Regions from separate parts of the Peribacillus sp. NPDC101480 genome, predicted to be linked through region 1. Evidence: riboswitches for the same ligand, from Rfam matches in the RefSeq annotation. Region 1 holds a riboswitch; each other region holds the start of a gene.
The links. A riboswitch is a leader RNA that binds a small molecule or an ion and turns the genes downstream of it on or off. The one in region 1 is predicted to bind S-adenosylmethionine.
Positions count from the first base shown of each region.

Region 2: it holds a riboswitch for S-adenosylmethionine, as region 1 does, so the genes downstream of both, ACQKMF_RS14105 (5-methyltetrahydropteroyltriglutamate--homocysteine S-methyltransferase) here and ACQKMF_RS15295 (Fur-regulated basic protein FbpA) in region 1, are expected to answer to the same signal.
Region 3: it holds a riboswitch for S-adenosylmethionine, as region 1 does, so the genes downstream of both, ACQKMF_RS13405 (O-acetylhomoserine aminocarboxypropyltransferase/cysteine synthase family protein) here and ACQKMF_RS15295 (Fur-regulated basic protein FbpA) in region 1, are expected to answer to the same signal.

Region 1 is NZ_JBNNSB010000004.1:200,498-207,403, reverse strand. It holds gene ACQKMF_RS15320 (DinB family protein) at 1-377, opposite strand, end outside; gene ACQKMF_RS15315 (ABC transporter ATP-binding protein) at 582-2,399, shown strand; gene ACQKMF_RS15310 (GDSL-type esterase/lipase family protein) at 2,442-3,143, opposite strand; gene ACQKMF_RS15305 (N-acetyltransferase family protein) at 3,365-3,871, shown strand; gene ACQKMF_RS15300 (Spo0E family sporulation regulatory protein-aspartic acid phosphatase) at 3,940-4,134, opposite strand; gene ACQKMF_RS15295 (Fur-regulated basic protein FbpA) at 4,388-4,576, opposite strand; SAM riboswitch class I at 4,752-4,856, opposite strand; TPP riboswitch at 5,014-5,119, shown strand; gene tenA (thiaminase II) at 5,209-5,898, shown strand; gene thiW (energy coupling factor transporter S component ThiW) at 5,914-6,435, shown strand; gene thiD (bifunctional hydroxymethylpyrimidine kinase/phosphomethylpyrimidine kinase) at 6,404-6,906, shown strand, end outside.
Region 2 is NZ_JBNNSB010000003.1:574,603-581,508, reverse strand. It holds gene ACQKMF_RS14120 (ABC transporter ATP-binding protein) at 1-171, opposite strand, end outside; gene ACQKMF_RS14115 (ABC transporter substrate-binding protein) at 272-1,282, opposite strand; gene ACQKMF_RS14110 (formylglycine-generating enzyme family protein) at 1,297-2,241, opposite strand; SAM riboswitch class I at 2,658-2,759, shown strand; gene ACQKMF_RS14105 (5-methyltetrahydropteroyltriglutamate--homocysteine S-methyltransferase) at 2,843-3,946, shown strand; gene ACQKMF_RS14100 (LysR family transcriptional regulator) at 4,000-4,878, opposite strand; gene ACQKMF_RS14095 (aldehyde dehydrogenase family protein) at 4,994-6,454, shown strand; gene ACQKMF_RS14090 (hypothetical protein) at 6,574-6,906, opposite strand, start outside.
Region 3 is NZ_JBNNSB010000003.1:440,461-447,366, forward strand. It holds gene ACQKMF_RS13380 (acyl-CoA dehydrogenase family protein) at 1-1,665, shown strand, start outside; gene ACQKMF_RS13385 (arsenate reductase family protein) at 1,806-2,162, shown strand; gene gcvH (glycine cleavage system protein GcvH) at 2,259-2,642, shown strand; gene ACQKMF_RS13395 (toprim domain-containing protein) at 2,734-3,099, shown strand; gene ACQKMF_RS13400 (thioredoxin family protein) at 3,103-3,411, shown strand; SAM riboswitch class I at 3,556-3,663, shown strand; gene ACQKMF_RS13405 (O-acetylhomoserine aminocarboxypropyltransferase/cysteine synthase family protein) at 3,763-5,073, shown strand; SAM riboswitch class I at 5,189-5,301, shown strand; gene ACQKMF_RS13410 (methionine ABC transporter ATP-binding protein) at 5,455-6,489, shown strand; gene ACQKMF_RS13415 (methionine ABC transporter permease) at 6,482-6,906, shown strand, end outside.

The DNA.
Region 1 (6,906 bases):
GGTAATGACTTTTGTTCGAGATCAATTTCCTTTGCATGATCAACGACCTGTTCAAAAGCTTTTCGGGATTCGGACAACTTTTCCTTAACTTCACTCAAAGTTTGGTATGATTCTGACGGAATGACAAATGGCGGCGCCTGGACCTTCACTTCACGATTTAAAGTAAGCTCGATCGGTTTATCCACAGCAGGAATGCTATCGTTGCTTTTCAATTTATCGGATATGCTCTTTGTTATGGCCCTCTCCATTAAATATAAATGATCCAATACCTGGATGATGCTCCATCGTCCAGGTTCAGGATGGGCGTTCAGCTGTTCATCCGATAGTCCGTTGACCGCATTTAAAAGCTCTTCCCTGATTTTTTCATTTTCATTCATTTTTAGCATCTCCTCTTATAAGCCTCGCTAATCTCCTTTAATTATTCCATTTCATATAGGAATGTGTAAAATAATAATACTTTTTGACAGAAACGAACCGATTAAAAGTTGTCTATTTTTTGAAAAGCTCTATCATAGTCATTAAGGTAAAATTCAAATGACTTTCAAAATTCATCATAGATAGTCTAAATAGGAGTGATCGCTATGAGTGGAGGACATATTCCATTCAGCCACAAAGGCCGCAGTTCCATGCATGCAATACCTTCAAAAGGAAGCATATGGTTGATGCTCAAACAAATGTTCAATCGGGTACCATTCAAATGGAAGTTTTGCACTTTGATATTATGTATCATGCTTTTCATTTCATTGCTTGAGTTCTCCATTCCCCAGTTGACGCAGTTTACGATTGATAAAGTCATTCCCGAAAAAAGATATGATTTGTTGATCTGGATTGGCACAGGAATTCTTTGTGCCAGCATCTTATTGGCGTTACTGAACTACTTTAACAGCTATATCGTTTCCAAGGTCGGTCAAAGAGCTATTATGGATATACGGAATAGCATGTATGACCACATTCAAACACTGGATATGAAATTCTTTGACAAAAATCGAACTGGTGACTTAATGTCCCGGTTGACCAATGATGTCAATTTACTGCAGCAGCTCATCTCTTCGAGCATGCTCCAAGTCTTGACGGACACGGTGACTTTCATTGCCGTGGCGGTATATATGCTTTTCATTAACTGGAAGCTGACCATTGTCCTTCTTTTTATATTCCCTTTCATGTTCTATATCACAAGGGTATTCGGGAAACGCATCAGGATGTCATTTAGGTCTGTGCAAAATTCCGCAGGAGATGTCAGCAACCAGTTACAGGATTCCATTTCAGGAATGCGGCTCATTCAATCTTTTACGAATGAAGAATTCGAATCAAGGCGGTTTGCCGAGCGTAATCAGGAAAATATGGCTGCAAACATTAAGTCCGTTCGGCTACGTTCCATGTTCGGTCCGATTATTGATTTATTGAACAATATCGGCCTTGTAGCAGTCATTGTGTTCGGTGCTTGGCAAGTGATGGAAGGTGAATTCACAATAGGATTAATCGTGGCCTTCCTCGCCTATTTGAGGTTGCTGCAGAGTCCCGTTCGCAATTTTAGCCGTGTCATCAGCATTGTCCAGCAATCAGCCGCCGCCTTTGAGCGGATAACTGAAATATTGGAAACACAACCTGAAATAAGTGACAAGGGAAATGCCATTGAACTCCCTTCCATAAAAAAGCAAATTGAATTTCAAAGTGTTAATTTTTCTTATGATGAGAATGTTCCTGTGCTCAGCAGTTTAAACCTGACCATGAAAGCTGGTCAAGTAACCGCTCTGGTCGGCTCCTCTGGTGCAGGAAAATCGACCATCACGAGCCTTTTGATCCGATTTTATGATCCGCAAGATGGAACAATCAAAATGGATGGCCATGATATCAAAAATGTATCACTGAAATCATTAAGGGGACAAATGGGAGTTGTCTCCCAGGATATCATTTTATTCAACGGTTCCATCCGTGATAACATCATGTATGGAAAACTTGATGCTACAGATGATGAAATCATCGAATCCGCCAAAGCGGCAAATGCGCATGACTTTATCAGTGCCTTTCCTGATGGTTATGATTCTCAAATTGGAGAGCGCGGAGTCAAGCTTTCAGGCGGACAAAAACAGCGCATTGCCATTGCCAGGGCACTTTTGAAAAATCCGCAAATCATCATTCTCGATGAAGCAACGGCGGCCTTGGATACAGAATCCGAGCAATTGATACAGGAAGCTTTGTCACGTTTATTGATAAACCGGACTTCAATTGTGATTGCACATCGTTTATCGACCATTCATGATGCCGATCAAATAATCGTTCTGGAAAAAGGGCAGGTTCATGAAAAAGGAACACATGAACAGTTATTGCAAAACAATGGCAGATACAAGCAGCTCCATGACTTGCAGTTCCCTCAACTAAAAGCCATATTAAATTCCTAGAAAGCAAGAATGCACAGAATGCCTTTCTGTGCATTCTTGCTTTCATTTGAAATCATAACTTTCCAAAACCCGATTCGCAATGAGCTGATACCCTTTTTCATTCGGATGTAACTTATCACTGAAATACTCTGATTTCTTTTTATCTTCAAAAAGATCATTCGTAGGAATGAATAACATCCTATTGTCTTTATCCGCTATTCCCTTTATTGACTGGTTATAATCGCGAATATGCTTTTCAAGTTTTTGATTTCCTTTAATTGGGTTATATAGTCCCACTACCAAAATATCAGCTTTATCGTTTGCCTTTATGAGTGTTGACGTAATCTTTTTCAGATGGCTGATATACTCCCGTTTACCCTCATTGATTTTTCGATCACTTATTTTCTCCAAGTCCCCGCCGTTACTATTGATCAAGTCATTCGTTCCGATATAAACGATGAAAGTATCGGCTTCATCAAGTTTCGTTTTAATGCGGTAATCATCAAGCTGTTTCATCACCCCATCCGTTTCCTGCCCTTTTATACCGTAATTCCAAAAACTCACTTTTTGTTCCGATTCCGGGTTATTCAATTCATCCTCCAGGCCTTCTATATATCCTTCTCCGTCCTTATCCCCTTTTCCATAGGTTAACGAATCTCCAAAAGCCATCACCCTTTGCACATCTTCCGACTCCGAGGCCTGAAATTCATATGCAACAAAACATATAACCAGTACTATAATCAAAAAAACTGACAATTTTTTCATTTGGTTCTCCTCTGCCTTTTTACTAGAAGTATTTAATCCTTTACATACCCAAAAAATCTGCAGACTTAACATAAAAAAGGAATTGTCAGATAAAGAGTAAAAAGTGTATGATAATAAAAAACTTTCAATGGATTGGGTGTCAATTCACCGTCCCTTAAACAAAAAAACGGGATTACCCTTCATTCTGGAGATTGAATAAATGATAGTTAGGAGATTACATCATGGAAGAGCTCATAGAGTTTAGAGAGGCAGAACTATCTGATTTACCTAGAATTGTTGAAATATATAATTCGACAATTGCTTCAAGAATGGTCACGGCAGATACGGAGCCTGTATCCGTCCAATCGAGGGTTAAATGGTTTGAGGAACATCATTCAGAAAGTAGACCGCTATATATCATTACTATAGAAGGGAAAACTGCTGGATGGATAAGCTTTCAATCCTTCTATGGCCGACCGGCATATAATTCCACTGCCGAAATCAGCATTTATATTGATGATTATTTCCGGGGAAAAGGAATCGGACAAATTTCGATTCAAAAGGCAATTGAATTGAGTCCAAAATTAGGTATTAAGACTATATTGGGTTTCATTTTCGCCCACAATATACCTAGCCTTAAGCTTTTTTCCAAATTCGGGTTTGAAGAATGGGCACATTTACCTCAAGTTGCCGAGCTGGATGGCATTGAGCGGGATTTGATCATTCTTGGTAAACGTGTCGATATTTAATATAATTTTTTAGAGCTATTGCCTTGAGCAGTAGCTTTTTCAAATTAATACAGGTCGAATTGGCTAATTTAAAAATACCGATATGCGTTTTGGAGGGAAAAATATTCTGACTCACTTTTACTTGCTAACGCATTTAATAGCGTATCCAATTCTTGACTGGCCTGAACAGTAAGCAGACTTGTTAAGCCGTAACTTGCTGCCAATTTGATCATTTCCTGTCTCTTTTCTTCTACCCTTTCTATAGTTACTTTACGGCAAGGCATTATATGCCACCTCCCATTTATTCAATTTTTTTACACTTTCATCATAATTAAACTACTAGTTAAAATCAACTATTTTACAGAAATAAAATGTGTTATTTTATAGGTCAAATGTGATAAAACACCTACTTTTTTCTTTAATTATGTATATTTTATGTCATTTTCTATTAAACGCAAAAAAGCATCCACTAGTGTATACTGTGAATGCTTACATCATATCCCTTATCCAAGAGCCCAAAATATAGTCCATCGCTTACTATGTCATCCATTCAGAAGGTGACTCGTTATTAGGTCTATTTATAACAATCTTATATTCATCTTCAAGCACTTTTAATGGGGCATCATAAAGGTGCCTTTCATCAGAGGTTTTGTATACTCCATTGGCCAATAGCTCTTCAATGAGCTTTGCCTTCCTCTGTTCAATCCTCTTAAATAATTCTGCCATGTAAATGGCTCCTTTCCTAGTCATCCTAGAGCCTGCTTCTAGTTAGCTAACTTTATCAACTTGTTTGATTTTCACCAAATTATATATACCTTTTCTATTATGTCACTAAACGTTATTTCCCAAAAATAAAAGCCCCTTCTAATTCAAGAAGAGGCTGACTGTGTCCGTACGGCTCTTCTTATCTTCCAAGCATATGCTTGTTGGATTTAGCACAGTTCCCAAAATGGGTCCGCTGCCGAGGTTTCTTTGGGCCAAGTCCCTCCACCTCTCTGGATAAGAATTCGATATATAAATGATGTAGAAATGATTCTACCCTAATAATTATCAAAAGTCAATTACCTGGTTCTCCCTTTTTTTCTGGACATTACATGCTCCCTCTTCAAATACGGGTTGCATTTTCTTGTCTTTCTGATATGATGTCAGTAATTACATACAATTCACACCACTAGGGGAGTCTTTTTTAAGACTGAGATGGAAATAGTTTCCGGACCCTTTGAACCTGAACCGGCTCATACCGGCGGAGGGAAGTGGATGATATCGTCCATTTACAGACTATATCCATCTACCCCGTTCCGTATTCAGGAACGGGGTTTTTCATTATCTATGGGAACCATTCTAAAGGAGGATGAACAATGGAGAATATTAAAACAGAAACATTCAGTGATAGACTTCATGCACGGGCAAAAGAGATTTGGAAAAGGAATCATTCACATCCCTTTGTCCAGGCAATTGGAAATGGTACGCTTCCTGAAAAGAAATTTGCCTATTACATGAAGCAGGACTATATCTATCTCATGGATTATTCCAAGCTCTTTGCTTTAGGTGTCATCAAAGCCCATAACATCGAAACCATGGCAAAGTTTGCGAGTATTTTAAATGAAACCCTTCAAGTGGAAATGGATATCCATCGGCAGTATGCTTCCGAATTCGGGATCAGTTCCAAGGAATTGGAAGAAACAGAACCTACTCCCACCACTCTAGCCTATACAGGTTACATGCTAAATGCAGCTCAGCATGGGACATTGGCAGACTTGATCGCCTGTCTCCTGCCCTGCGCTTGGGATTACTATGAAATAGGTTTGCTATTAAAAGAACAAAATGGAGCAGCATTGGAAAACAATCGCTACGCAGATTGGATAAGGTCCTATTCATCACCTGAATTCGGGGAAGCACACAAGTGGCTGATCGCATTGTTGGAAGAATTGACGGAAGGCATGCCAGAAAAAGAACTTCTTAGATTAGAAAAGCACTTTTTGGTTACTTCCCGATATGAATATTTATTCTGGGATATGGTTCAAAATGAGCAGGATTGGCCGCTGTAGGTCGCAGACATGATGATGAATCCTATCAAGAAACTGACGTTGACTGCCATGATAACGGCTATAACGACACTGACCAGTTCATTTATTTTCATCCCTGCAGGATTTGCAAAGGTCTTTCCTATTCAGCATCTGGCAAATGTCCTCACGGCCGTTCTATTGGGGCCTGCTTATGCTGTGACACAAGCTTTCCTAGTTTCCATCATTAGAAACATTTCTGGTACCGGTTCAATATTCGCCTTTCCCGGGAGCATGATCGGTGCACTTTTGGCTGCCATCCTTTATCGAAAAACACAAAGCTTAAAATTCGCTTGTTTAGGTGAAGTGATCGGGACCGGCATTCTCGGTTCCATGGCCTGTTATCCACTTGCCATCCTCCTATTAGGAGAAAAAGCTGCTCTTTTTGGTTTTTTACCGGCTTTTATGCTCAGTTCATTCGCAGGTGCGATTCTAGCTTTCATATTACTTAAAATACTTTTAAAAAATAATTATATGAAGGGGTTTTTTTATGAAAACAGCATTAACCATCGCCGGCTCTGATTCAGGAGGCGGTGCTGGAATACAAGCGGATTTAAAAACATTTTCTGCACATGGGGTCTTTGGAATGTCTGCCATAACAGCAGTAACCGCACAAAATACAATGGAAGTCCGTTCAGTACAGCCAATTGAAACAGCTATCATATCGGACCAAATTGCAGCTATATTTGAAGATATTCCTGTCGATGCAGTAAAAATAGGCATGCTTGGATCAAAAGAAATCGTGGAAACAGTCGCTGCGTCCCTTAAAACCTTCATGCCTGCCATCGTTATCCTTGACCCTGTCATGATTTCCAAAAGCGGCCACCATTTGCTCGACGAAAAGGCTGTCTCCGCCTTAAAAATGGACTTACTTCCATTTGCAACACTTGTAACACCAAATGTACCGGAAGCGGAAGTGCTTACTGGCATGTCGATTCGGACGAAACAAGATTTCTACAAGGCATGCATTTCAATACAAGAAATGGGTCCCAA
Region 2 (6,906 bases), on a different contig from region 1:
AGTGGACTTTCCGCATCCGCTTGGCCCAAGTAAGATAAAGAACTCACCGCTTTTTATCGTCAAATCTATATTCTCAAGGACGTAATGACTATTTTCATTGAAGGATTTCGATAAATCGGAAATTGAAATCGCAATAGGTGACTTCATTACTTCGTCAATTACTGTACTCATATCACTTCACTCCTTTTAATTGACAGAAAAAACTTTGATGCAGCACATCCTGAACCATGTCATAAACGAGAATATCAACGACAGATATGGCTGCATTTTTCTAGTAAGTGACGGATTCAGGCAATGCTTTTTTTAATGGCTCAAGAGCTAATTTTTCTTTCAATTCATACGAATCTTGTAATATTCCTTTTTCTTCAAGCCATACTCTCATATCCTCGAGGTGAACGGCATCTTCCTTTGTAAATCCTAAAACATAATTTGTTCTTTCTAGATCCTTAAGTGCATCTTCTTCTGGTATTTTCAGCTGTTCGAATGCCAGTTTTGCAGTTTCCCCTTTATGGCCATCCACATAGTCAACTCCTTCAGATAAGGCTTTCAATGCATGTTCAAGAGATTTTGGATTTTTTTCAACAAATGATCTTTTTGCAAGAAGATAGCTATCAATCGTCACTCCTGCACCAACCAAATTATCAAGTTGATTTACTTCATCAATTTCCTTAAATGTATCTGTAAGTGCACCACTAACCCAAACAGCATCAATATCGCCTTTTTTCATTCCAATAATCGCTTCGTCAGGCGTACTGTATGGAACATATGTGATATCTTTTTCATTGATTTTATTAGCTTCTAAGTATTTAGCCCACACATATTCATAGACAGTTCCTTTTGAAACTCCTAACTTTTTCCCTTTTAAATCACTTGCCGATTCAATATCCCCTTTAACAAGTAGCTGGGTTTCCTTGGAGGAATCCTCTTTCCCTCTTGTCAGTGTTCCTAAAATCACCATATCCCCTTTACCTAACGAGTTTAACAAGGCGTAATCTGCAGCTATTCCAGTATCAGCTTGTTCTGTTAATACAGCATTAACCGTGTCAATTCCCATGGCAAAATTGGTAAGCTTTGCTTCTACGCCGTAATTTGAGAAGTATCCCTGTATCTCTGCCGCCCTGAATTGAAGTGAACCACCTGCTGCAGTATCAATAGCCATCCTTATAACGTCACTGTTAGGTGCACCAGCATCTTCTGAAGGAGATGAGGAACATCCAGCGATAAATAAAATGTTTAACATCGAAATAACAACCAATAAAGACCTCAAATTTTTCATGTTCATATCCCCTATGGCACTTATTTTTTTAAGTTGGCAACACATCTAAAACCCATATGCCCTGTAGAGCTGTCAATCATATTATAAGTACGGGCTGAAATCCTATAACGATTACAATATGATCGATGGCATAGATAGGATCCGCCTTTTATCAGTTTTGCAAAAGGATCGGGATCGAGGACTTCACTTCCATGTTGAATTGAAAATGTATCCTCGCACCATTCCCACACATTCCCCGACATGTTATAAAGGCCAAAATCATTCGGTTCAAAGGTATCAACAGGAGCCGTTCCTAAAAATCCGTCTTCTACCAAATTTTCGTTTGGAAAATTGCCTTGCCAAATATTACAGTGATGCTTTCCCCCTTGGTGCAACTCATCCCCCCAAGGATATTTACGATTTACCACTCCACTGGCAGCAGCATATTCCCATTCCGCTTCTGTCGGAAGTCTTTTTCCAGCCCATCTACAAAACGCTTTGGCATCATTCCATGACACATGGACGACCGGGTGGTGAAAGCGATTCACGATTGAGGAATCCGTCCCTTCCGGATGCTTCCAGCAAGCATTTCGAACAGCTATCCACCAAGGTGTTTTTTCGGCTGCCCCCACCATATCCCGTTCCATTCGTTTGTTGACAAACAAGTTAAAAACAAAAGACCATCCATATTTCTCCGCATCTGTTACATAACCGGTATCCTTTATAAAACAATAGAATTGTTCATTTGTTACGGCGTATCGGTCCATGTAAAAGGACTCAATCTTTACTGTTCGTGGTGGATATTCACCATCTTCTCTTGAACTATCTTCATCACTTGATCCTAGTAAAAATTCACCTGCTTGTATCAAAGACATATTATAGAAATCGTTTTTCTTTGTCGGGATCGAATCAAGGTCAGTTTCAATTGAAAGAAAATTCCGTCTTTTTAATACAGTACAGCATGATTTCATATTTGTTGTTTTCATGTTTCCACTCTCCAATGAATCTTCTCCTAGGCACTGCTTATGCCTGTATTATCACAATTTTTTCCGAACAAAAAAGGACACAGAAATGTTGTAATGAACAACAATTCAGTATCCTTTGGTTGACCAATTGGATAATCCAATTTTATTCTCTTTTCTTTATGCAATTTAACAATAAAACATAAATACTCATTAATCAAGTAGGTTTAATTATTTTATTTATTTTTTTCAGTCTTCCCTACTAATCGTTGTTTTAAAAAACCACGTCTAAACCTGATCTAAAAAGTGGTATAAAAAGCCGAATACAGAAAATGATCATGCCAGGAACCGAGTAATAAACGGTATATTCGAAATATTCAACCTCCAACTCTTGACCTTTATAAAAACTACCTGTATAGTCATAGTTAATTTAATAGACACTCTTATCCAGAGAGGTGGAGGGACTGGCCCTTTGATGCCTCAGCAACAGACTATTCATGTACTGTGCTAATTCCAGAAGTTTAAAAACTTGAAGATAAGAAGAGTATATAGCTTTGTTGCCAACACCTCTTCTTATTTTTTAAGAAGAGGTTTTTTATTTTTAAAAGGAAAGAAGGAATGCAACATGTCAATCACATTAACGAAAGCACCATTTAGGGCCGATCACGTCGGAAGTTTATTAAGACCGGAACGTTTACATATTGCCAGAAAGCAATTTAGGGAGGGTACCCTTTCAGCAGAGCGGCTTCGTGAAATTGAAACCGAAGAAATCAATCGGATTGTCGATAAACAAATTGAAGTTGGATTGGAGGCTGTTACGGACGGCGAGTTCAGACGAACATGGTGGCACTTTGACTTCCTCGAACAATTAAATGGCATCGAGGGATATGTGACTGAAAAAGGTCTCACATTCGATGGTGTGGAAACAGAGAGATATAACGTTCGCAATACCGGGAAGGTTTCATTCAATCCTGAACATCCCTTCATTAGTGATTTCATTGAATTGAACAAAATCGTGAACGGACGTGCCGTTGCTAAGCAAACCATTCCCAGTCCGAATCAGTTATTTGCTGCAGGTATTCATAATGAAGACATCTACCCTGATATTGAAGATTATGCAAATGATATCATCAAGGCGTATCAGCATGCTTTGAAAGCCTTTTATGAAGCAGGTGTGCGTTATCTTCAATTGGATGATGTATATATTGCCAGACTTTCAGCTCCAGATTTCCAGTTCAAAGATGGAAAATATACGAGGGAACAGTTAATTGATCTTGCACTTCGTGTCATTAATGGAGCATTGGAAGGCAAACCAGAAGACCTTGTCGTCACTACCCACCTATGTCGCGGAAACTATCAGTCGACTTGGGCGTTTGAAGGAAGCTATGCCCGTATCGCTCCAACTTTATTGGCAAAAGAAAAAGTGGATGGATTCTTCTTGGAATATGATGATCAACGCTCAGGGGATTTCAAACCATTGGAATACATTCCAAATGGCGGTGCACAGGTTGTACTGGGGGTCGTCACTTCAAAAAATGGGGAAATCGAAGACAAGGAAGCTGTTAAGGCACGCATTAAAGAAGCCTCGCACTTCGTTCCTCTCGAACAATTATGCTTAAGCCCTCAATGCGGCTTCTCCTCCACCCATCACGGCAACAAGCTAACCGAAGAACAGCAATGGGAAAAGCTGAAATTCGTCGTTGATGTAGCAAAAGAAGTGTGGGAATGATTCATCTTTAAATGTAACGTAAAAGCTAGGCATTAGGCAGGCCTAGCTTTTCTTCAAAACAGCTCAATAAAATGTTTTGCCGTTTTGGAAAGATAACGATCTTGTCTAAAAACCAAAGCTATATTCGATTGAATTGAAGAATCGATAATATCCAACACTTTCACTCCTTTTATAATATGAGGTGAAACAGCTGATTTCGGAACAATACTCGCCCCAACTCCAGCTGAAACCAGAGAGAGCAGAACATTTACATCATGGCATTCGCATAAAATATTTGGCTGTATTTCCCGTTTTTTAAATTCCTCGATAATTTCTTCGTAAATCCCTTGTCCTTTTTCCCTATGCACTAAAAGCAATGGGATATTTTCAATATCCTTTAAATGAACCCTACTCTTTGAAGTGAAACTGTCCCAAACCTCAGGTACAACAAAAACATTCGGCACTTGTCCTATGTTCAAAATGGAAAGACCCTTCATCTCGACAGGTAAATGAACAATGGCAAGTTCAATATCCTGATTCTCCAAATAATTACTTATTTCATATGGATCTCCTGCGAATATTTTAAAGGAAACGGAAGGATATTTTTTCTTAAAATCATTAATTTTATCAGGTAAATAAGACATATAGGCAAGTACGGAACCTACTGAAAGGGTACCTTTAATTCCCTCACCCGTTTCCTTCACTTCGAGCAAGGAGTCCTCGAAATATTGCAGCATATTCTTAGCCTTCTCGTAAAGTACCCTCCCAGCTTCGGTCAATTCCATACTTTTACCGTTCCTTTTTCGCTCAAGTAAAGTAGTCCCTAATTCTTCTTCCATAAGGCGGAGCTGCTGGCTTAATGGCGGCTGTGACATATTCAATTTTTTTGCTGCACGGGAAACCTGGCCTTCTTCTGCAAGAATAAGAAAATATCGTAATTGTCTAATATCCATTTTGGCACCTCTAATATATATGTAAAGCGTATATAAACTTAATTATATAGATATTTTAAATATGATACAAACAGCAGTAAAATATATTTGTTTACAATATAAAGGGGTGTTCAAAATGGAGAAATTCAAGGATCTAAACAAAAGCTTCATCAATGGGGAATGGATGGAAGGCTCAAGTCAACGCAAATATAATATTTTAAACCCATACAATAATGCCGTGATTTCAAATGTGAGCTTGGCTACATCAAAACAGCTCGAAGAATCATTTGAAATAGCAAAAAATGCTCAAAAAGGTTGGGCAAAAACATCAGCTGAAAAACGTCGTCAGGTCCTGCTTAAAGTTGGTGAATTCCTACAGGAAAACCGGAATGAAATCGTTGAAATGATTTCCCGTGAAACGGGTGGATCGCTTATTAAAGCAAATGTTGAATTTCAGCTTACTATGGAAATAGTCGAAGAATCTACTAACATGGTGGATGAAATATATCAAATGCATGAGGTTCCGTCAGCTATAGATCATAAAGTCAATCATATACATCGACTGCCACTAGGAGTTATTTCTTCAATATCTCCGTTTAATTTTCCGATGAACTTGTCAATGAGAACCATCGCACCAGCCATTGCATTAGGAAATGCAGTCGTTCACAAACCGGACGTTCAAGTTGGATTTACTGGAGGAATCATCATTGCTGCAGCATTTGAATATGCCGGTCTTCCAATAGGCGTCTTTAATATGATCCTAACTGACCTGGAAGAAATCGGTGATGGCATGCTGACAAACCCGATCCCCAAATTAATCAGCTTCACAGGTTCTACTCCTGTAGGACAGCACATCGGGGCCATTGCAGGGAAAAACCTAAAACGAGTTGCGCTGGAGCTCGGCGGTAATAATCCTTTCATTGTATTATCTGATGCAGATGTGGACCGTGCCGTTGATGCTGCAATTTTTGGGAAGTACATTCACCAAGGACAGATTTGTATGTGCATTAACCGCATAATCGTGCATAAAGACCTTTACGAAGAATTTACTGCAAAATTCGTTGAACGTGCAAAAGCTCTTCCATTTGGTGACCAATTAGATCCTAAAACAATCATTGGACCACTTGTGAACGAGCGTCAATTAGAAAAGGTACAACAAATCATCGAGGAAACTAAAGCTGCTGGGGTCAATGTAGCACTTGAGGGAGAACGCATTGGCAATGTACTGACACCAACTATTTTCCGGGATGTACAGAACTCGGATAAAATCGCACAAACAGAAATGTTTTCCCCTGTCGTGTCCATCATTCAAACAGAAACAGATGAAGAAGCCATTGATATCGCCAATGACACCATTTATGGTTTAAGCTCGGCTATCTTCACTTCTGATCTGGAAAAGGGCGAACGCTTGGGGTTGCAAATCGACAGCGGAATGACACACATCAATGATCAAACCGTTAATGATGGAACGAACATACCATTCGGCGGGAACAAAATGAGTGGTTTAGGCAGATTCGGAAGCCCATGGATTGTCGAAGAATTCACTGTTACGAAATGGATTTCCCTTCAAACACAATATCGTGAATATCCATTTTAACCATTAAATCATCAGGCATCTGATACAACCTTTTAGGATGTATACAGATGCCTTTTTTCAGTAATTACGTACTAAGGAAAGGTCACAAAAAAAAGAACGGCCACCAGCACGTCCCCTTTTTACTTGCAGCTATCATCATCATCCATTTTTTTCACAAATATATCATCCGTCACCCTATCTTCCAGCTTGTTCCTCAAGGCCAATTCCGCAGCCTTCCCGTCACTAGGCGATCCGTCCGCGAAATACATCGGAAACAAGGAGAAAAACATAATATAGAAAGAAAAATAGATAAATTGATACCAGATTACCGAGCTGTCCAGGATATTCTGATACACTAAGCTATATATGATCAGCATGCTGACCAAATTAAAGATAGACCCGCCTAAATATATAAGCGTATTCGTCAATCGATTATCATGTTTCAATCCCTTGAACTCGCAAGTCCCATTCCA
Region 3 (6,906 bases), on a different contig from region 1:
ACCGAGGATTTCGTAGAGAATGAAATTCTGCCGCAGGTTGAACATTTAGAAAACCATGAATTTGACCGTTCCGTTAAATTACTGAAGCATGCAGGTGAAATCGGTTTACTTGGTGCTGACGTTCCTGAGGAATACAGCGGATTGGGTCTTGATAAAATCAGTTCGGCATTGATTACAGAAAAAATGGCACTTTCAGGCGGCTTTGGAATTACGCATGGTGCACATGTAGGTATCGGATCTTTGCCGATCGTATTATTCGGGAATGAAGAACAAAAGAAAAAATACCTCCCTTTACTGGCAACGGGTGAGAAGATTGCAGCGTATGCCTTAACGGAACCAAGCTCAGGTTCAGATGCCTTGGGAGCAAAAACGACAGCGAAATTGAATGCCGAAGGAACACACTATATTTTAAATGGTGAAAAACAATGGATTACAAATGCAGGTTTTGCAGATGTCTTCTGTGTATACGCCAAAATCGACGGCGAACAATTCTCCGCTTTCATAGTTGAGCGTGATTATGATGGCGTATCAACTGGTGCTGAAGAGAAGAAAATGGGAATCAAAAGCTCATCTACACGTACATTAATCCTTGAAGATGTACATGTGCCAGTCGAAAACCTTTTGGGTGTAGCCGGAAAAGGACATGTCATCGCTTTCAATATCCTGAATATCGGCCGTTATAAATTAGGTGTCGGTGCTGTCGGCGGATCTAAACGTGCCCTTGAGATTACAGCAGCTTATACGAATCAACGTCAACAGTTCAAAACGAAAATTTCCGATTTTAACTTGACGAAAGAAAAACTTGCAACAATGGCATCCAAAATTTATGCAGCAGAAAGCTCTGTATACCGTACCGTTGGCCTTTATGAACAAAGACAAAGCAAATTGACGGATGAGCAAGTGAAAGATGGGAAATCAATGGCTGCTGCAATCGCTGAATATGCCATTGAGTGTTCATTGAATAAATTCTTCGCTTCCGAAGTGTTGGATTATGTTACGGACGAAGGCGTACAGCTTCATGGTGGCTATGGTTTCATGCAGGAGTATGAAATTGAAAAAGCATATCGTGATTCCCGGATTAACCGGATCTTTGAAGGTACAAATGAAATCAATCGATTGCTTGTCCCTGGAACTTTCCTGAAGAAAGCACTTAAAGGGGAATTGCCGCTTCTTCAAAAGGCTCAAAGCCTGCAAGAGGAATTAATGATGATGATGCCGGAAGAACCTGGTGATGAGCCATTGGCACAAGAAAAAATGCTTGTTAGAAATGCTAAGAAAATCGGGATTCTGGCAGCTGGCCTTGCTGCACAGAAATACGGCAAAACTCTTGATCAAGAACAAGAAATCCTCTCCAACATTGCTGATATCGCATCCCTTGCCTATGCAGCGGAATCCGTGGTATTGCGTACGGAAAAAGCAATAGCAGCTACAGGTCTGGAGAAGAACAAACAAAAAGTGCTTTACACAGAAATCTTCGTTCAGGAAGCTTTCAATGAAATAGAACAGCACGCAAAGGAAACGTTAATCGCAGTGGAAACAGGCGATACTCTTCGCATCATGCTTGCGTCGCTCCGTAAGCTGACAAGGCATAATCCGATCAATGTCATTGCGAAAAAACGTGAAGCTTCCGTCAAGGTAATCGAAGCTGAAAAATATGCTCTTTAAGAAATGAATCAAAATCAGTAAAGGGAATGCCCGAGAAGGCATTCCCTTATTTCCTTTGATGAAATCGCATTGGAAATTCAAAAGACAATTCGTTGTATTGCGTGATGAAAACGGGTATTCTATTGATAGGTGGTGAAATGATGGGCTTAACATTATATTGGTACCCAAAATGCGGCACATGCCGTAACGCGAAGAAGTGGCTTGATAATCATGAACTGCAGTATGAAGCAATCCATATAGCGGAAAATCCGCCTTCGCGAACAGAAATAGAACAACTATATAAAATCAGCAATTTGGAGTTGAAGAAGTTTTTCAATACTAGCGGTCAAAAATATCGGGAGCTTGGCTTAAAGGATAAGCTGAAAGAAGCTTCTGAAGCAGAGATGCTTGATATATTGTCCACAGATGGCATGCTTCTGAAAAGGCCGATTGTTACGGATGGCACCAAAGTGACGGTAGGTTTCAAAGAGGAGCAATTCGAACAGGTTTGGAACTGAAAATTTCTCGAAATATTTGGTTAATTCCTTACTTAAACAAACAATCTACCTTATAATGGAATAGATAAAATAAGATGTACATATGGAGGGTTAATAATGACAACAACACCAAAAGAACTTCGTTACACAAAAGAACATGAATGGGTCAAAACGGAAGATGGAACAGTGCGCATTGGAATTACAGCTTTCGCACAGTCCGAGCTTGGGGACATCGTATTCGTTGAGCTTCCGGAAATCGGCGATGAATTGAAAGCGAACGAACCATTTGGAAGTGTTGAATCCGTTAAGACCGTTTCTGAGCTTTATGCACCTATCAGTGGCAAGGTTATTGAAGTAAACGAAGATTTAAGTGACAACCCTGAATATGTAAATGAGTCTCCTTATGAAAAGGCATGGATGGTCGTGCTTGAACCATCTAATAGCAGTGATATTGAAAGCTTGATGAGCGCTGAAGAGTATGAGAGTTTAATCAACGGTTAAAAAAAAGGGAGGGGGGACTGAAAAGGCCTGCTCTCTTTTTCATTTGGTACCGTGGCAGTTGCGCACATAATTCGTGAGATGGAGTGATGACATGGAGTGGGGCGAATTCGATAAAGTGATCATTGTAGAAGGCAGTTCCGATAGAAGAAAAGTTGCCTCCGTTTTAAATGAAGATGTGGAAATAAGATGTACGAATGGGACCATATCATTAACTAAGCTGGATGAATTAGTGGATGAATTGATGGACCGTGATGTTTATCTCCTTTTTGACGCAGATGAATCAGGAGAAAAGCTGCGGAAGCAGTTCCGAAGGGAAATGCCTGAGGCGAACCACCTGTATATTAATAAAATGTACAAAGAAGTGGAAAGCTCACCCGAACATCATATCGCAACTGTGCTTCTATCTGCCAATATGAATGTGAAAATGAAATTTTTAAGTCAAAGGGTGAACGACTAATTGATGCAGGAATGGAAAGAAGAAGAGTGTAAGCTTGCTGTTGAAAATGGGGAAACCTTTTGCTTATATTTATATACCCCTTTATGCGGCACTTGTCAGGTTGCCTCCAAGATGCTGACGATATCCTTGGAGCTATTCCCGGAATTGAAGGCAGGCAAAATGAATATGAATTATGTCCAAGCAATTGCCGAATCATATGAAATCGAAAGTGTTCCATGTTTATTGTTTTTCAAAGAAGGACGGCTGCACAAAAAAATATATGCCTTTCAATCCGTTCCTTATTTGTACGGATTGCTTAAGGAAATCAGCTAAGAAACCAATCGGAACCGTGGTTGGTTTCTTTGTTGCGGACATATGAATGTTAGATGAAATTAAACAAAGAATATTCTAACAATTCATTGACTGATTTAAACTAAAATGCTATATTTTGAATTAAGTAACGGCAGAATTTAATAGTTCTTATCAAGAGTGGCGGAGGGACTGGCCCGACGAAGCCCGGCAACCGGTATAAATTTTTATATACGGTGCTAATTCCAGCAGAGTGTTGGCTCTGGTAGATGAGGTGTATTCTTGAAACCTCTTCTTATTGAAGTGGTTTTTTTGTTTATAAAAGGCCAGACATCATATAATTCCAACTAAATCCATAGAAAAAGGTGAAATCATATGTCAGGGAAAAAATTGCGTTTCGAAACATTGAGTGTTCATGGCGGTCTGCAAGCTGATGAAACAGGTGCACGTGCAGTTCCTATCTACCAAAGCAATGCATACTTGTTCAAGGACACCGACCATGCAGCGAATTTATTTGGCCTAAAGGAGAATGGCTATATATATTCACGACTCCATAATCCCACGATCAGCGTTTTTGAGGAAAGAATGGCCTTATTGGAAGGCGGAATCGGCGGATTGGCAACAGCAAGCGGAATGGCTGCCATCTCACTTTCAATCCTGAATATTGCCGCTGCAGGGGATGAGATTGTTTCAGCATCTACATTATATGGCGGTACGTATAACCTTTTTGAAAATACTCTTCCTAAATACGGGATTAAAGTGAAGTTCGTTTCTCCAGATGACCCTGAAAATTTCAAAAGGGCGATTACGCCAAGAACTAAAGCCATTTTTGCTGAAACCATCGGAAATCCAAGTTTGAGGGTGCTTGATATTGAAGCGGTAGCGAAAATCGCCCATGATGCCGGAATACCTTTAATCATTGATAATACCTTTGCGACACCGTATCTATGCAGACCAATTGATTTTGGAGCGGATATTGTCATCCATTCCGCTACAAAATGGCTTCTGGGAAATGGAACTACGCTTGGCGGTGTCATCGTGGATGGAGGGAAATTCGATTGGAACTCGCCAAATTACCCTGGCTTCACAGAGCCTGACCCAAGTTACGACAATCTGGTATACGCCGAGGCAGTTGGACCTGCCGCATTCATAACGAAAGCCCGAGTCCAGTTACTCCGTGATTTAGGACCTGCGCTAAGTGCCCAAAGTGCATTCCAGTTTACGCTTGGACTTGAAACGCTGCATGTAAGGATGAAAGAGCATCTATCAAACACCAAGTCTGTCATTAAATATTTAAAAAACCATCCTGCGGTGACTTGGGTTTCACATCCTGGTGATGAGGATCATCCCGATAAAGCCCTTGCGGAAAAATATTTGCCAAAGGGAGCTGGATCTGTTGTGACTTTTGGGATACAAGGTAATCGAGAAGCTGGGGCAAAACTTATCAATTCGGTGGAATTATGGTCCCATGTAGCGAATGTTGGGGATGCGAAGAGCTTGATCATCCACCCAGCCAGTACGACCCATCAACAATTGAATGAGGCAGGTCTTGCGAAAGCGGGTGTGAGTGCCGACCAAGTCCGTTTATCGATTGGGATTGAAAATGTAGAGGATTTAATAGAAGATTTGGAGCAGGCAATTGAAAAAGCGACGAATATCGTCTCCTTGACATCCAAAACGGTTTAAGTAAAGTTTCTATATGCTTGTACTAGAAATATTATACATTGCGCTCCTTTTTTATCTATGATAAAATTTCTCCATACTAAAGAACTTAATGATGTACAAATATTCTATATATTAGCTCTTATCAAGAGAGGTGGAGGGATGTGCCCGATGAAACCCGGCAACCGACAAGGAGATTTCCTTGGAAAGGTGCCAATTCACACAAAGTTTAATCACTTTGGAAGATGAGAGGAAGGCCTGTTTCTTCACCTGCCTTTCTGCTCATGCAGAAAGGTTTTTTCTGTTTTAATTGGGTAAACTTTTACATGATATGAGAAACAGACTAATAATGTAGAGAAATCAACTAAGTTCATAGGTTTTATTGGATAAAAGAGGTGAGGGTTAATGATTACATTGACGAAAGTCAGTAAGCTGTTCCGAACAGGAAAAGGAAACAGTGAGACAATCAAGGCTGTAAATAATGTGAATGTTGAAATAAATAAAGGCGAGATTTTCGGTATCATCGGTTACAGTGGAGCGGGGAAAAGTACTTTGATCAGAATGCTCAATGGATTGGAAACACCAACAGAGGGATCCGTTGTAGTTGCTGAGAAGGAAATTTCAAAAATTAAAGGGGCTCAGCTCCGCAAGGCCCGTCAAGAAATCAGCATGATTTTCCAACATTTCAATTTATTATGGTCGAGGACCGTTCAGGAGAATATATCTTTCCCATTGGAAATTGCAGGAGTTTCTAAACCTGAACGAACCAAGCGTGTGAACGAATTGATCAAGTTAGTCGGATTGGAAGGCAGGGAAAAGGCCTATCCATCACAATTAAGCGGAGGGCAAAAGCAAAGGGTGGGAATAGCCAGGGCTCTGGCAAATGACCCTAAAGTGCTGCTGTGTGATGAAGCGACTTCTGCCTTGGATCCGCAGACTACCGACTCCATACTCGAATTGCTTGTTGACATCAATCAGCGTTTGGGGTTGACGATCGTCCTGATAACACATGAAATGCATGTGATCCGCAAAATCTGCCATCGCGTCGCCGTGATGGAAAGTGGGCAAGTTGTTGAACAGGGACCTGTCCTGGATGTTTTCAAGAACCCTAAAGAACAAATGACAAAGCGTTTCGTGCAACAGGTAACGGAACCGGAAGAAACGAAAGAAACGATGGACCATTTGCTCGAACGCTATCCTGCAGGCAAAGTGATTCAATTGACCTTTGTAGGCGATCATGCCGAAAGCCCGTTGATCACCAAGCTTGTACGTAACTTCGAGTTGGATGTCAATATCGTTCAAGGTAAGATATCCCAAACAAGAAGCGGTTCATATGGAACATTGTTTATCCATCTTGATGGCACTGAGGATGAAATGCTCCGCGCAATCGAATTCATTAAAGCACAGCAGGTAGGCGTGGAGGTGATTACTCATGCTTGAAGAATTATTGCCGAATGTTGATTGGGAAGACATTATTGAAGCTACGAGGGAAACGCTTTACATGACAAGCGTCTCTGTAGTGGCAACCTTTTTTATAGGCATAATATTAGGATTGATCCTGTTCCTGACAGGGAAGGGTAATATGTGGGAAAACCGGGCAGTCAACGGGATCATGAGTGCTGTCGTCAATATTTTCCGTTCCATTCCATTTCTTATTTTGATCGTGCTGCTCATTCCTTTCACTAAAGCGCTAGTCGGTTCCATGATCGGAGAGAACGCTGCACTGCCGGCACTTATTATCGGTGCGGCACCATTTTATGCGCGTATGGTAGAAATCGGCCTTCGTGAAATCGATAAAGGTGTAATTGAAGCCGCTAAATCGATGGGAGCAAAAACGAGCACAATCATTTGGAAGGT